Regions from separate parts of the Nocardioides ultimimeridianus genome, predicted to be linked through region 2. Evidence: predicted binding sites of a transcription regulator. Region 2 holds the regulator's gene; each other region holds the start of a gene.
The links. Region 2 encodes LexA, which represses DNA repair genes until DNA is damaged. Its sites were predicted from a motif close to TCGAACANNTGTTCGA; they were not measured.

Region 1: the regulator LexA is predicted to act here: its motif matches at 1,848-1,863, upstream of ACYU8V_RS15780 (HNH endonuclease signature motif containing protein).
Region 3: the regulator LexA is predicted to act here: its motif matches at 2,435-2,450, upstream of ACYU8V_RS03165 (HNH endonuclease signature motif containing protein).

Annotation. Positions count from the first base shown of each region.
Region 1 covers NZ_BAAHAB010000017.1:90,076-93,797, reverse strand. The annotation lists gene ACYU8V_RS15795 (TetR/AcrR family transcriptional regulator) at 1-240, shown strand, start outside; gene ACYU8V_RS15790 (hypothetical protein) at 265-852, shown strand; gene ACYU8V_RS15785 (helical backbone metal receptor) at 852-1,595, shown strand; gene ACYU8V_RS15780 (HNH endonuclease signature motif containing protein) at 1,902-3,107, shown strand; gene ACYU8V_RS15775 (hypothetical protein) at 3,358-3,609, opposite strand; gene ACYU8V_RS15770 (TetR/AcrR family transcriptional regulator) at 3,702-3,722, opposite strand, start outside.
Region 2 covers NZ_BAAHAB010000003.1:27,149-30,870, forward strand. The annotation lists gene ACYU8V_RS01250 (MXAN_6640 family putative metalloprotease) at 1-1,272, opposite strand, end outside; gene lexA (transcriptional repressor LexA) at 1,340-2,068, opposite strand; gene ACYU8V_RS01260 (LysM peptidoglycan-binding domain-containing protein) at 2,303-2,635, shown strand; gene ACYU8V_RS01265 (hypothetical protein) at 2,810-3,298, shown strand; gene ACYU8V_RS01270 (hypothetical protein) at 3,571-3,722, shown strand, end outside.
Region 3 covers NZ_BAAHAB010000004.1:159,923-163,644, forward strand. The annotation lists gene ACYU8V_RS03145 (Zn-ribbon domain-containing OB-fold protein) at 1-173, shown strand, start outside; gene ACYU8V_RS03150 (MaoC family dehydratase) at 170-547, shown strand; gene ACYU8V_RS03155 (lipid-transfer protein) at 544-1,716, shown strand; gene ACYU8V_RS03160 (MOSC domain-containing protein) at 1,726-2,181, shown strand; gene ACYU8V_RS03165 (HNH endonuclease signature motif containing protein) at 2,489-3,694, shown strand.

The sequences.
Region 1 (3,722 bases), on a different contig from region 2:
GAGATCCGCGGCATCCGGCACCGGATCGAGAGCGAGATGCGCGAGCTCGTCGCCCGCGGCGTCGCCGCCGGCCGGTTCCGCGTGGCCGAGGTCGAGATGACCGCCGCGGCGCTGCTGTCGCTGGGCATCGACCTGGCGCGCTGGTACCGCGACGGTGTGAAGTGGACGCCCGAGCAGGTCGCGGACCAGTACGCCGATCTGGCCCTCCGCATCGTCGGAGCGGATCCCACCCGGGGCTGAGCCCGCTCGATTAGGCTGCCGGGCGTGCGCAGCCTCGTCCGTCACTCCGCGGTGGCCCTCGGCCTCGTCCTGGCCCTCGCCGTCCTCCCCTCCGCCTCGGCCACGAGGCTGAGTCCCGCCGCGACGCGTGCCTCCGGCACGGGCCTGGTCCTGCACTTCGGCGCCTGGGGGCCGCTGCGGCTCGGGATGACGAATCGCGAGGCCTGGCGGACCGGCATGGTGTCCCGCGCCGCTGACCACTGCGCGCCGGGCTACCAGATGGCGCCTCGCCTCCGCACCCGCGGCTGGGTGGTCTGGAAGGGCCAGTTCCCCGCCATGCGCGTGGCCGGCATCGTCGTCATCACCGACCGCGACCTCACCCGCCGCGGCATCGGTGTCGGGTCCACGCTGCGCCAGGTGCGCCGCGCCTACCCGCACAACTTCGGGCTGCATCCGATGTCGGAGCTCAACGGGAGCACCAGCACCGGGGGACGGGACCTCTGGGTCCTCAGCAAGTACGGGTCCCACGGGGTCCTGAACTTCCAGTTCGCGTACGGCGTGAAGCCCGGGCCCCGGACCCGGGTCGAGTCGGTCCTGATCGCTCCCCGTCCGGCGGCCTACCCCGGCTGCTGATGGCCGGCGTCCGCGACGACCTCGGCACGGCGTACGACGGAGCCCGGCCGGCGCTCCGCGTGGTGTCGCTGGTGCCGTCCCTGACCGAGACGCTCGCCTCGATCCACCCCGAGCGGGTCGTCGGCGCGACCGACTGGTGCACCCACCCGGCCGACCTCGCGACCACCCGCGTCCGCGGCACCAAGAATCCCGACCTGGCGGCGATCCGCGACCTCCGGCCGGACGTGGTGGTCGCCAACAAGGAGGAGAACCGCGAGCTCGACGTACGCCGGCTGCGCGACTCCGGCGTCCACGTCTGGGTGACCGACATCCGCACCGTGCCGGACGCGGTCACCTCGATCCGCCGCCTGCTCGCCGGCATCGGCTGGCCCGAGCCGGACTGGCTGCCTGCCGTCGAGGGACTGTGGTGCGGCGACCTGCCGCCGGTGACCCGCCGGGTCGTCGTACCGATCTGGCGGGACCCGTGGATGGTCGTCGGCGGCGACACCTTCGTCACCGACCTGGTGCGCCGGCTCGGGTGGGAGAACGCCTACGCGACCAGTGCCGAGCGCTACCCGAGCGTCACGGTCGCCGACATCGAGGCGACCCGGCCGGATGTGGTGCTGCTGCCCGACGAGCCCTACGTCTTCACGGAGGCCGACGGGCCGGAGGTCTTCACGGTGCCCACGGAGCTGGTCAGCGGGCGGCTGCTCACCTGGTACGGGCCGAGCCTGGTGGACGCGGCCGGGCTCAGTGCTGGCTGAATGCCCTCTCTGACGGTGTTCTCTCGGGCTGATGGTGGGCGGCCGCACCTTAGCCGCCCGGTCCCCGGCGTCAAGGATGCTCGCTGCGCTCGCCCCGCTTCGCGGCGCTTCGCGTCCTTGACCCCGGGTCCCTACCGGGCGGCATGACGGCGCGACAACGGCACGGGCTTCGCCCGCGCCGCCGCTTCGCGGCCGCCCATCAAAACCTGTCCTGACCTGCGATTTTGTTCGATTTCAGGGTTCTGAAATCGTTCGAACGCGTGTATCATGGAAGGCAGCTGATCAGTCCGTCTCGGGGAGCTAGTCATGGTCGCAGGAACGGTGTCGTTGCACCCGATCCTTGCCTGCGCCCAAGCCGTCCACGCCGAGCTGACGGTGGTCGCGGACATGCCGGCCGACTACCTCCGCACCCGCGACAAGGCCGACCTTCTTGTCGAGTTGGCGCGCGTCAAGGCGCAGCTCGCCGAGCTCGAGCTCCGAGTCCTCGCTGCAGCCGCGGATGTGGCCGAGGAGCACGGGTCCCGCGACGCCGGGTGCTGGCTCGCCCACACCACCCGCATCACCGCCTCAGCCGGCCGAGCACAGCTCCGGCTCGCAGAATCGCTCGAGCGGCACCCGCTGACCGCGGCTGCGCTCCGCTCTGGCGACGTGAACGAGGCCCAGGCCCGGGTCATCATCCGCGCGGTCGACAAGCTCTCCGACGCCGTCGACGAATCCACTCGCGCGAGTGCCGAGGCCCATCTGATCGAGCTCGCAGCGATCTACGACCCCAAAGACCTCCAGGTCCTCGGCACCAAGATCCTCGAAGTCGTCGCACCCGACATCGCAGAAGCCGAACTGGGCAAAGCCCTGGAACGTGAAGAACGGGCCGCACGGGACGAGGTCGCGATCAGGATCAGGAAACGCGGCAACGGGATCACCCGCTGGATCTGCGACCTCCCCGACTCCGTCTCCGAACGAGCCCTCACCTACCTCGAAGCCCAAGACTCACCCCGAGCCACCCAAACCCGAGCCCGCAACAGGGGCGAGGCGTTCTGCCGACTCCTCGAACTACTCGACCCCAAGCGCCTGCCCGACCACGGCGGAGACGCCACCACCGTCATGGTCACCATCCCCCTCGAAACCCTGCTGAGCGAGCTGGGCTCCGCGATGCTCGACGACACCGTCATCTCCGCCAGCGAAGCACGACGGCTCGCCTGCACCGCCAAGATCATCCCCGCCGTCCTCGGCGGCACGTCCGAACCCCTCGACCTCGGCAGAGCCCGCCGCCTCTTCGAACCACCCCAACGCAAGGCCATGCGGCTGCGGGACAAGCGCTGCCGCGCCGAAGGCTGCTCCATACCCGCAGCCTGGTGTGAGGCCCACCACCTCAAACCCTGGGCACAGGGCGGGAAGACCGACCTCGCCGACGGCGTACTCCTCTGCTCCCACCACCATCACCGAGCCCACGACACCCGCTACGACATGACCAAGCTCGCCACGGGCGACTACCGGTTCCACCGACGGACATAGAGGGGAGTTCTTCCGGCACCACACGCCGGAAGAACTCCCCGAAGACGATCGCACTCCCTGGCGGCCGCGAAGCGGCGGCGCGGGCGAAGCCCGTGCCGTTGTCGCGCCGTCAAGCTCGTCGTCCGGGACCCGCAGTCAAGGATCGCGAAGCGACCGCGCAGCGGCGCCGAAGGCGTCCTTGACGGTGGGGGCCGACGAGCTACGGTGCGGCCGCCACCACCAGCCCCGAGCAACCAGGCGCAGCAGAGGTTCAGTGCTGGCTGAACTCCCGCACCGGGTGCCGCAGCGTGCGCACCGGGTGGGCGAGGTGGTCGTGCCGGCACATCGCGCAGGCGTGGTCCTCGCCGCCCTGGCGCCGCAGCACGTGCCGATCACACTCGGGACACCGGCCGCGGCGCAGCACGCCCAGCTCGCCGAGCAGTCCGAGAACGAAGACGACGCTCGTCGCTGCGAGGAGAACTGCGATCAGGCCGCTGGTGATGACGTCGAGATCGAGCGTCATGGAGACCTCCTTCTGAGGGGGAATGGTCCGACTCGATTGTCGTCCGGGCCCCCGGAGATCACCTGAGAATCCGCGAAGAACCGCGGCGGCGGTCAGCGCGCCACCAGCGAGTC
Region 2 (3,722 bases):
GGAGCTGGTCGCGACCGGCGCGCTGGGGTACTGGTTGGCCGCCGCCTCACTGAAGTACCTCGTGGGGTGACGGGCCGCGAGGTCGAACCTGCTCAGGGCGCGGGTGAGGTCGATGTGGTGCGCGGCGAGCGCGCTCCTGACCCCCTTGATGGAGTACATGTCCGGCGCACCCGGGCTGGCGTCCAGGCGTTGCCAGATCTGGCGGATCAGCAGCGGCAGCGCACCGGACTTCTCGGTCACCAGGCGCTCGGTCAGGAACCGGAAGAAGATCCAGGTGCCGTACCAGTGCAGGTTGACGTCGCCGTTGGTGTCCAGGGGCAGGGAGGGGTTGCGGATCGGGTCGGCGCCATAGGACAGGTACTGCATGTTGTCGTTGATCGAGGTGTACAGCTCGTCCTCGGCCCAGGTGGCGGTCGCCTCCATGATCCAGGGGTCCTCGAAGAAGTCGTAGCTGAACTGCACCGCGTGGAAGAACTCGTGGGCGGCGGTCACCTCGAGGTTCTCCAGCTGGGTGTGACCGGGGTACTGGGCCGGGGCGTAGTCGTTGTCGAGGACGCAGTACGCCGATCCGGCGTACCCGGTGTTCAGCGCGGGGTCGTCGCTCGTGCAGAAGCCGTAGAGGTGGTAGCGGGAGAGCTCGCCCAGGTAGATGTCGGTCTGGTCGGCGTTCATGCCGCCCAGGCTGCCGTTGTCGGCGCTGGCGGAGTCGACGAGCGGCATCCGGTAGCCGGCGGCGGCGTAGGTGTCCCAGACGTGCTCCATCGTCGCGAGCACCTCGTCGACGTAGTCGGGATCCTTGTTCGTGTCGCCACCGTCCGTGGGGTCGACGCCGTTGGTGCTGTCCTCGGTCGACAGGTCGTAGTGCACGCAGAGGGGAAGCCTGGTGCTGCACTCCTCGTGCTCGGTGCCGGTGTAGACCACCGGGAAGTCGGGGTCGCTGTCGGAGGGCCCCGGCCGCGCAAGGATCCGGTCGGCCTGGGTGCGCTGATCGGGGGACAGCGCGGGATAGGCGGCCCGCAGGTCGCGCAACAGCAGGGTGGCGTCCTCGTGCCTCTGCGCGAGGCGGGACGCGGCCCGGCTCCCTCCGAAGAGGGACTCGGCCCGGGACAGCTCGGCGGCGGCCTGCGCCCGGGTCGTCGTCGGAGGCTGGTGGATCGCGGCGGTGGCCGGGGAGGCGTGGGCCGGCTGGCTCGCACCGGTGACGCCGAGGCCCGCGAGCGACGCGGTGATGACCAGGGAAAGGACGCGGGCCCGTCCGGAGATGCGGATCACCTGCTGAATCTAGGGGATCGGCATCCCCGGGCGGACCCGGGAGAGGCAAAGAAGCGCGGCGTCGGCGTCAGACCTTGCGGAGCACGGCGGTGACCTTGCCCAGGATCGTGGCGTGGGTGCCGTCGATCGGCTCGAAGGCCGGGTTGTGCGGCAGCAGCCACACCTGGCCGTTCTTGCGCTGGAAGGTCTTCACGGTGGCCTCGCCGTCGATCATCGCGGCGACGATCTCGCCGTTCTCGGCGGTGGCCTGCTGGCGGATGACGACGTAGTCGCCGTTGCAGATCGCGGCGTCGATCATCGACTCGCCGCTGACCTCCAGCAGGAACAGCTGGCCGTCGCCGACCAGCTGCTTCGGCAGCGGGAAGACGTCCTCGACCCGCTCCTCGGCGAGGATCGGTCCGCCGGCGGCGATCCGGCCGACCAGCGGAACGTTGCTCGGGGCGGGCGCGGAGTCGTTGATGGCGGTCTCGTCGTACTCCGACTCGGCCTGGGTCATGCCGCTGAGCGGGCGTCGCTTCATCAGGGTCTCGGGGAGGAACACCTCGATGGCGCGGGGCAGGTGGGGGTCGCGGCGTACGAACCCCTTGGCCTCGAGCTGGCGCAGCTGGTGGGCGACGCTGGAGGTGCTGGTCAGGCCCACCGCCTCGCCGATCTCGCGCATGCTCGGCGGGTAGCCGCGCTTGTCGATGGCCTTCTTGATCGTGGTCAGGATCCGCTGCTGGCGTGGGGTGAGGCCCGTGCCGTCGGGCGGACCGTCGGGGAGCTCACTCACGGGGCGAACAGCCTTCTTGGTCATGGGTCGAACGTAACCCCGATCACCCCGGATCTCAAACAGGTGTTCGATCCGGCGTGTCGCGACACGCCGTCGAACACGCGTGCGACGAAATGCCGCGATTGTGTCGAATGCGTGTTCTATGCTCGTCCATGTGTTCGATCGAACGTCTGATCGAAGCCGGGCCCAGAAGTTGTGTCGGCGGCCTCGGTCAGAGTGAGGGCACACCGACCAGCAACCCCTTCCCCGGAGGTCACCATGAGCACCATCAGCTTCAGCCCCGCGTACGTCTCCCGCCCGCAGGTGCGGCTCACCCGCCGCGGCCGGCTCGTGGTCCTCGCGCTCTCGCTGCTGGCGGTGCTCGCGGTCGCCCTGATGGTCGCCTCCGCCTCGGCCGCCGGCAGCCACTCCGGGACGCCCGACGTCCACCTGGTCACCGTCCAGCCCGGCGACACGCTGTGGGACATCGCCGGCGACGCCGCCGCGGCCCACGGCACGCAGACCGGTGACATGGTGCAGCGCCTCGAGGACCTCAACCCGATCGACGACGGCATGGTCTACGTCGGTCAGCAGATCCGCGTGCCCAACTGAGGCACGACCAGCTCGTCCGTCGCCTCGACCCCGGCGGACGTAGGGGAAGACGAGGGGCCCGATCCTGCGCGGATCGGGCCCCTCGCGCTGTTCCTCCACAGGGCGGCGGGCCGAGGGTGGCCGGGCGGGGTGCCTTCGGCGTACGTTCTGGGCAATCCGCCTCGGGAGGGTTCCATGAAGTACGTCGGCATCGCCGTCCTGCTGTTGCTGCTGGTCGGGTGCGGGGGAGACCCGCAGCCCCGGTTCTCGCCCAGCCCCACCGTCTCCCCGCCCACCACGACCGCTGCCGCGGTCGAGACCCCGCAGGAGTTCCTGCGGCGGTGGGTGCACGCGATGGATGCCATGGAGCGCACCGGCAACCCGGCGGCATGGCAGCGGATGAACTTGCGAAGGTGCAAGAGCTGCTCTGTCGCCGCTGAAGTGGTGAAAGCGGTGTACGCGGCGGGCCGGAAGGTCGTCGGCGGGCAGTCGAGAATCGTGTCGATCGGTCGCGCGGCCTCGGGCAGGTGGCACGTCCGAACGGTGAGTCGCCCGAGTCGGATCGTCGATCAGTCCGGCACCGTCAAAGGGTCGTTCCCGGGTGGTCCGACGATGTTGGAGATCACCTTGGTCAAGCAGGGCGACGGGTTGCGGGTCGCCACGCTCATTCGGGTCGTGAAGTGATGCTGCGTCGCGGTGTCGCCGTGCTGTTGGTCGTCTACGTGAGCTTCTTCTTCGTCGACACTCCGGCCCAGGCTCGCGGCGGTGGATCGTGTGCAGGGGGCGCGACCCTCATCGCTGCAGCGGTCGAGTGTCAGGACCGCTCGCACGGCGGCAGCGCCCCTGTTGGGACTTCGGTCGATGTCGTCGGGGTGAGCGAGGTGTGCGCGCCTGGTTCCGCGGGGGCCTGCCAGCCGGTGGCGTGTCCCGGCATGAACGTGGGCGACGGGTTCCAGATGACGGAGCACCTGTCGGACGGCACGTCCCGCACCGTGTGCCAGACGTCGAGCGACTCGATGGCCGGCCTCGGACCGAGCCCGGGCCAGGTGGCGCAGGCGATGCGGCGCCTGTCCTGGCCCGGCAGCCCGCTGATGATCCAGCCCGTCAA
Region 3 (3,722 bases), on a different contig from region 2:
CGGGCAAGGAGCTGCCGCTCGTGATCGCGCTGGTCGACCTGGACGAGGGCGTGCGGATGGTGGCCGAGATGACCGGTCCCGTCGAGATCGGGGACCGGGTGCGGGTCGGGTGGAACCGCATCGACGACGAGCTCACGCTCCCGCTCTGGAGCCGGATCGAGGAGACGAAGTGAACGTCGGCGACAAGCTCCCCGAGTGGAGCCTCCCCATCACCCCGACCCTGGTGGTGTCCACCGCGATCGCGACCCGTGACTTCCAGGACGTGCACCACGACCGGGACGTCGCGCAGGCGGCCGGGTCGAAGGACATCTTCGTCAACATCCTGACCTCGACCGCGCTGTGCGAGCGCTACGTCACCGACTGGGCGGGCCCCGACGTGCAGATCCAGGGCATCGCGATCCGGCTGGGTGCGCCGGCGTACCCCTACGACACATTCACCTTCACCGGCGAGGTGACCGAGATCGAGGACGGGGTGGCGACGATCAAGGTGGTCGGCGCGGTGAGCCTCGGCGACCACGTCATCGGCACCGTCAGGGTCGCGGCATGACGCGCTCGCTCAGCGGCAAGGCCGCGATCGTCGGCATCGGTGCGACCGAGTTCTCCAAGGAGTCGGGGCGCTCGGAGCTGCAGCTCAGCGTCGAGGCGGTGCGGCACGCGCTCGCCGACTGCGGCCTCACACCGGCCGACGTCGACGGGTTGACCACGTTCACCATGGACAGCTCCTCGGAGATCGCGGTCGCGCGCGAGCTCGGCATCCCGGAGCTGCGCTTCTTCAGCCGGATCAACTTCGGCGGCGGTGCCGCCTGCGCCACGGTGCAGCAGGCCGCGATGGCCGTCGCCACCGGCGTCGCGGACGTCGTCGTCGCCTACCGCGGCTTCAACGAGCGCTCCGGCGACCGCTTCGGCCAGGTCTCGAAGTGGGCAGCGCAGCAGGTCAACACCAACGGCCTCGACAACGCCTGGACCTATCCGCTGGGGCTCTCGACCCCGGCCGCGACGGTCGCGATGCAGGCGCGCCGCTACCTGCACGAGTACGGCGCCACCTCGGCCGACTTCGGTCGCGTCGCCGTCGCCGACCGCCGGCACGCCGCCACCAACCCCAGCGCCTTCTTCTACGGCAAGCCGATCACGCTCGAGGAGCACCAGGCCTCGCGGATGGTCGCCGACCCGCTGCACCTGCTCGACTGCTGCCAGGAGTCCGATGGGGCGGTCGCGATCGTCGTCGTCAGCGCGGAGCGGGCGCGCGACCTGGCGCAGGCGCCGGCGTACATCTCGGCGGCGGCGCAGGGGAGCGGTCGCGACCAGTTCGTGATGACGTCGTACTACCGCGACGACATCGGCATCCCGGAGATGGGCGTGGTGGGCCGGGACCTCTGGCGCCAGTCCGGGCTGACCCCCGACGACATCCCGATGGCCGTGCTCTACGACCACTTCACGCCGTACGTCCTCATGCAGCTGGAGGAGCTCGGCTTCTGCGGCCGCGGCGAGGCGCCGGACTTCATCAAGGACGGCGCCATCGAGATCGGCGGCCGGCTGCCCATCAACACCCACGGCGGCCAGCTCGGCGAGGCCTACATCCACGGCATGAACGGCATCGCCGAGGGCGTTCGCCAGATCCGCGGTACGTCGGTCAACCAGGTGCCCTCGCCCGAGCACGTGCTCGTCACGGCCGGCACGGGTGTGCCGACCTCGGGTCTCATCCTCGCTGCCTCGTAGCCTGGGCGGGTGAGCGCCCGCGTCGAGTCGATCCACATCGCCAAGGCCAGCCGGCTGCCGATGCAGGAGAAGACCTCCGTGGAGGTCGAGGCCGGCAAGGGCATCGTCGGCGACCGCTACCACGGCACCCGCCACCGGCACGTCACCGTGCAGAGCCGGGAGAGCCTGGACGAGGCCGCCGCCGTGTTCGGCGCGGACGTGCCGAGCGGGCTGACCCGGCGCAACCTGACGATCTCCGGAGCCGAGGTGCCGCGTGATCCCGGAGCCCGGCTGCGGATCGGGGACGTGCTGCTCGAGGCGGTCCGTGTCGCCGCCCCCTGCAAGCTGCTCGACGACACCCTCGGCCGCGGCGCGCAGGAGGCGCTCCGGCGGCGGGCCGGGACGGTGTTCCGGGTGCTCGAGGGCGGCACGGTGAGTGTCGGGGACGAGGTCGGGGTCGAGCCGCCCGGTCCACGTGTTGCATGAGGTGACTGCTGGTGCGCGGCTCGCCATCTTCGGGCTGGTCTCTAGCGGCCGCACCTTAGCCGCCCGGCACCCCGCGTCAAGGACGCCTTCGGCGCCGCTGCGCGGCCGCTTCGCGGTCCTTGACCCGGGGTCCCGACCGGGCGGCGAGACGGCGCGGAGTCGGCACGGGCTTCGCCCGCGCCGCCGCTACGCGGCCGCCCACAAAACCTGTCCTGACCTGGGGATTTGTCCAATTCCGGGGTGGTGAAAATGTTCGAACAGATGTATCATGGAAGGCAGTTGATCAGTCCGTCTCGGGGAGCATGTCATGGTCGCAGGAACGGTGTCACTGCACCCGCTCCTCGCCTGCGCGCGGTCTCTTCAGAACGACCTCGCGGCAGTCGCGGACATGCCGGCCGACTACCTCCGCACCCGCGACAAAGCCGACCTCCTCACCGACCTCGCCCGCGTGGAGGGCCAGCTCGCTGAGCTGAAGCTCCGCGTCCTCGCCGCCTCCTCCGACGTTGCCGACGAGCACGGGTCCCGCGACGCCGGCTGCTGGCTCGCCCACACCACCCGCATCACCGCCTCCGCCGGCCGAGCTGCGTTGCGGCTGGCCGAGGCGCTCGAGGCCCACCCGCTCACGGCAACTGCGATGCGCGAAGGCGCGGTGAACGAGGCGCAAGCGCGGGTCATCATCCGCTCGGTCGACAGGCTCTCCGAGGCCGTCGACCAATCGGTCCGTCTCCAGGCCGAGGCGCACCTGATCGAGCTCGCCGCGATCTACGACCCCAAAGACCTCCAGGTCCTGGGCACCAAGATCCTCGAGGTCGTCGCGCCCGACATCGCCGAAGCAGAGCTCGGCAAGGCGTTGGAGCGCGAGGAGCAGGCCGCGGGGGACGAGGTCGCCATCCGGATCCGGAAACGCGGCAACGGGATCACCCGCTGGATCTGCGACCTCCCCGACGCCGTCTCCGAACGAGCCCTCACCTACCTCGAAGCCCAAGACTCCCCGAGGTTCACCCAAACCCGAGCCAGGAACCGAGGCGAGGCGTTCTGCCGCCTCCTCGAACTACTCGACCCCAAGAGGCTCCCCGACCACGGAGGCGACGCCACCACCATCATGGTCACCATCCCCTTCGAGGGACTCCTCAACGAGCTCGGATCCGCGATGCTCGGCGACACCGTCATCTCCGCCAGCGAGGCCCGCCGGTTGGCGTGCACGGCGAAGATCATCCCCGTCGTCCTCGGCGGCACGTCCGAACCCCTCGACCTCGGCCGAGCACGACGCCTGTTCCAACCACCCCAACGCAAAGCCATGCGCCTGAGGGACAAGCGGTGTCGCGCCGAGGGCTGCACGATCCCCGCAGCCTGGTGCGAGGCACACCACCTGAAGCCCTGGTCCCAAGGCGGCCGCACCGACCTCGCCGACGGCGTACTCCTCTGCTCCCACCACCATCATCGGGCCCACGACACCCGCTACGACATGACCAAGCTCGCCACCGGCGACTACCGGTTCCACCGACGGACATAGACGTCGACCAGCAGAACGTCGCGGTGTG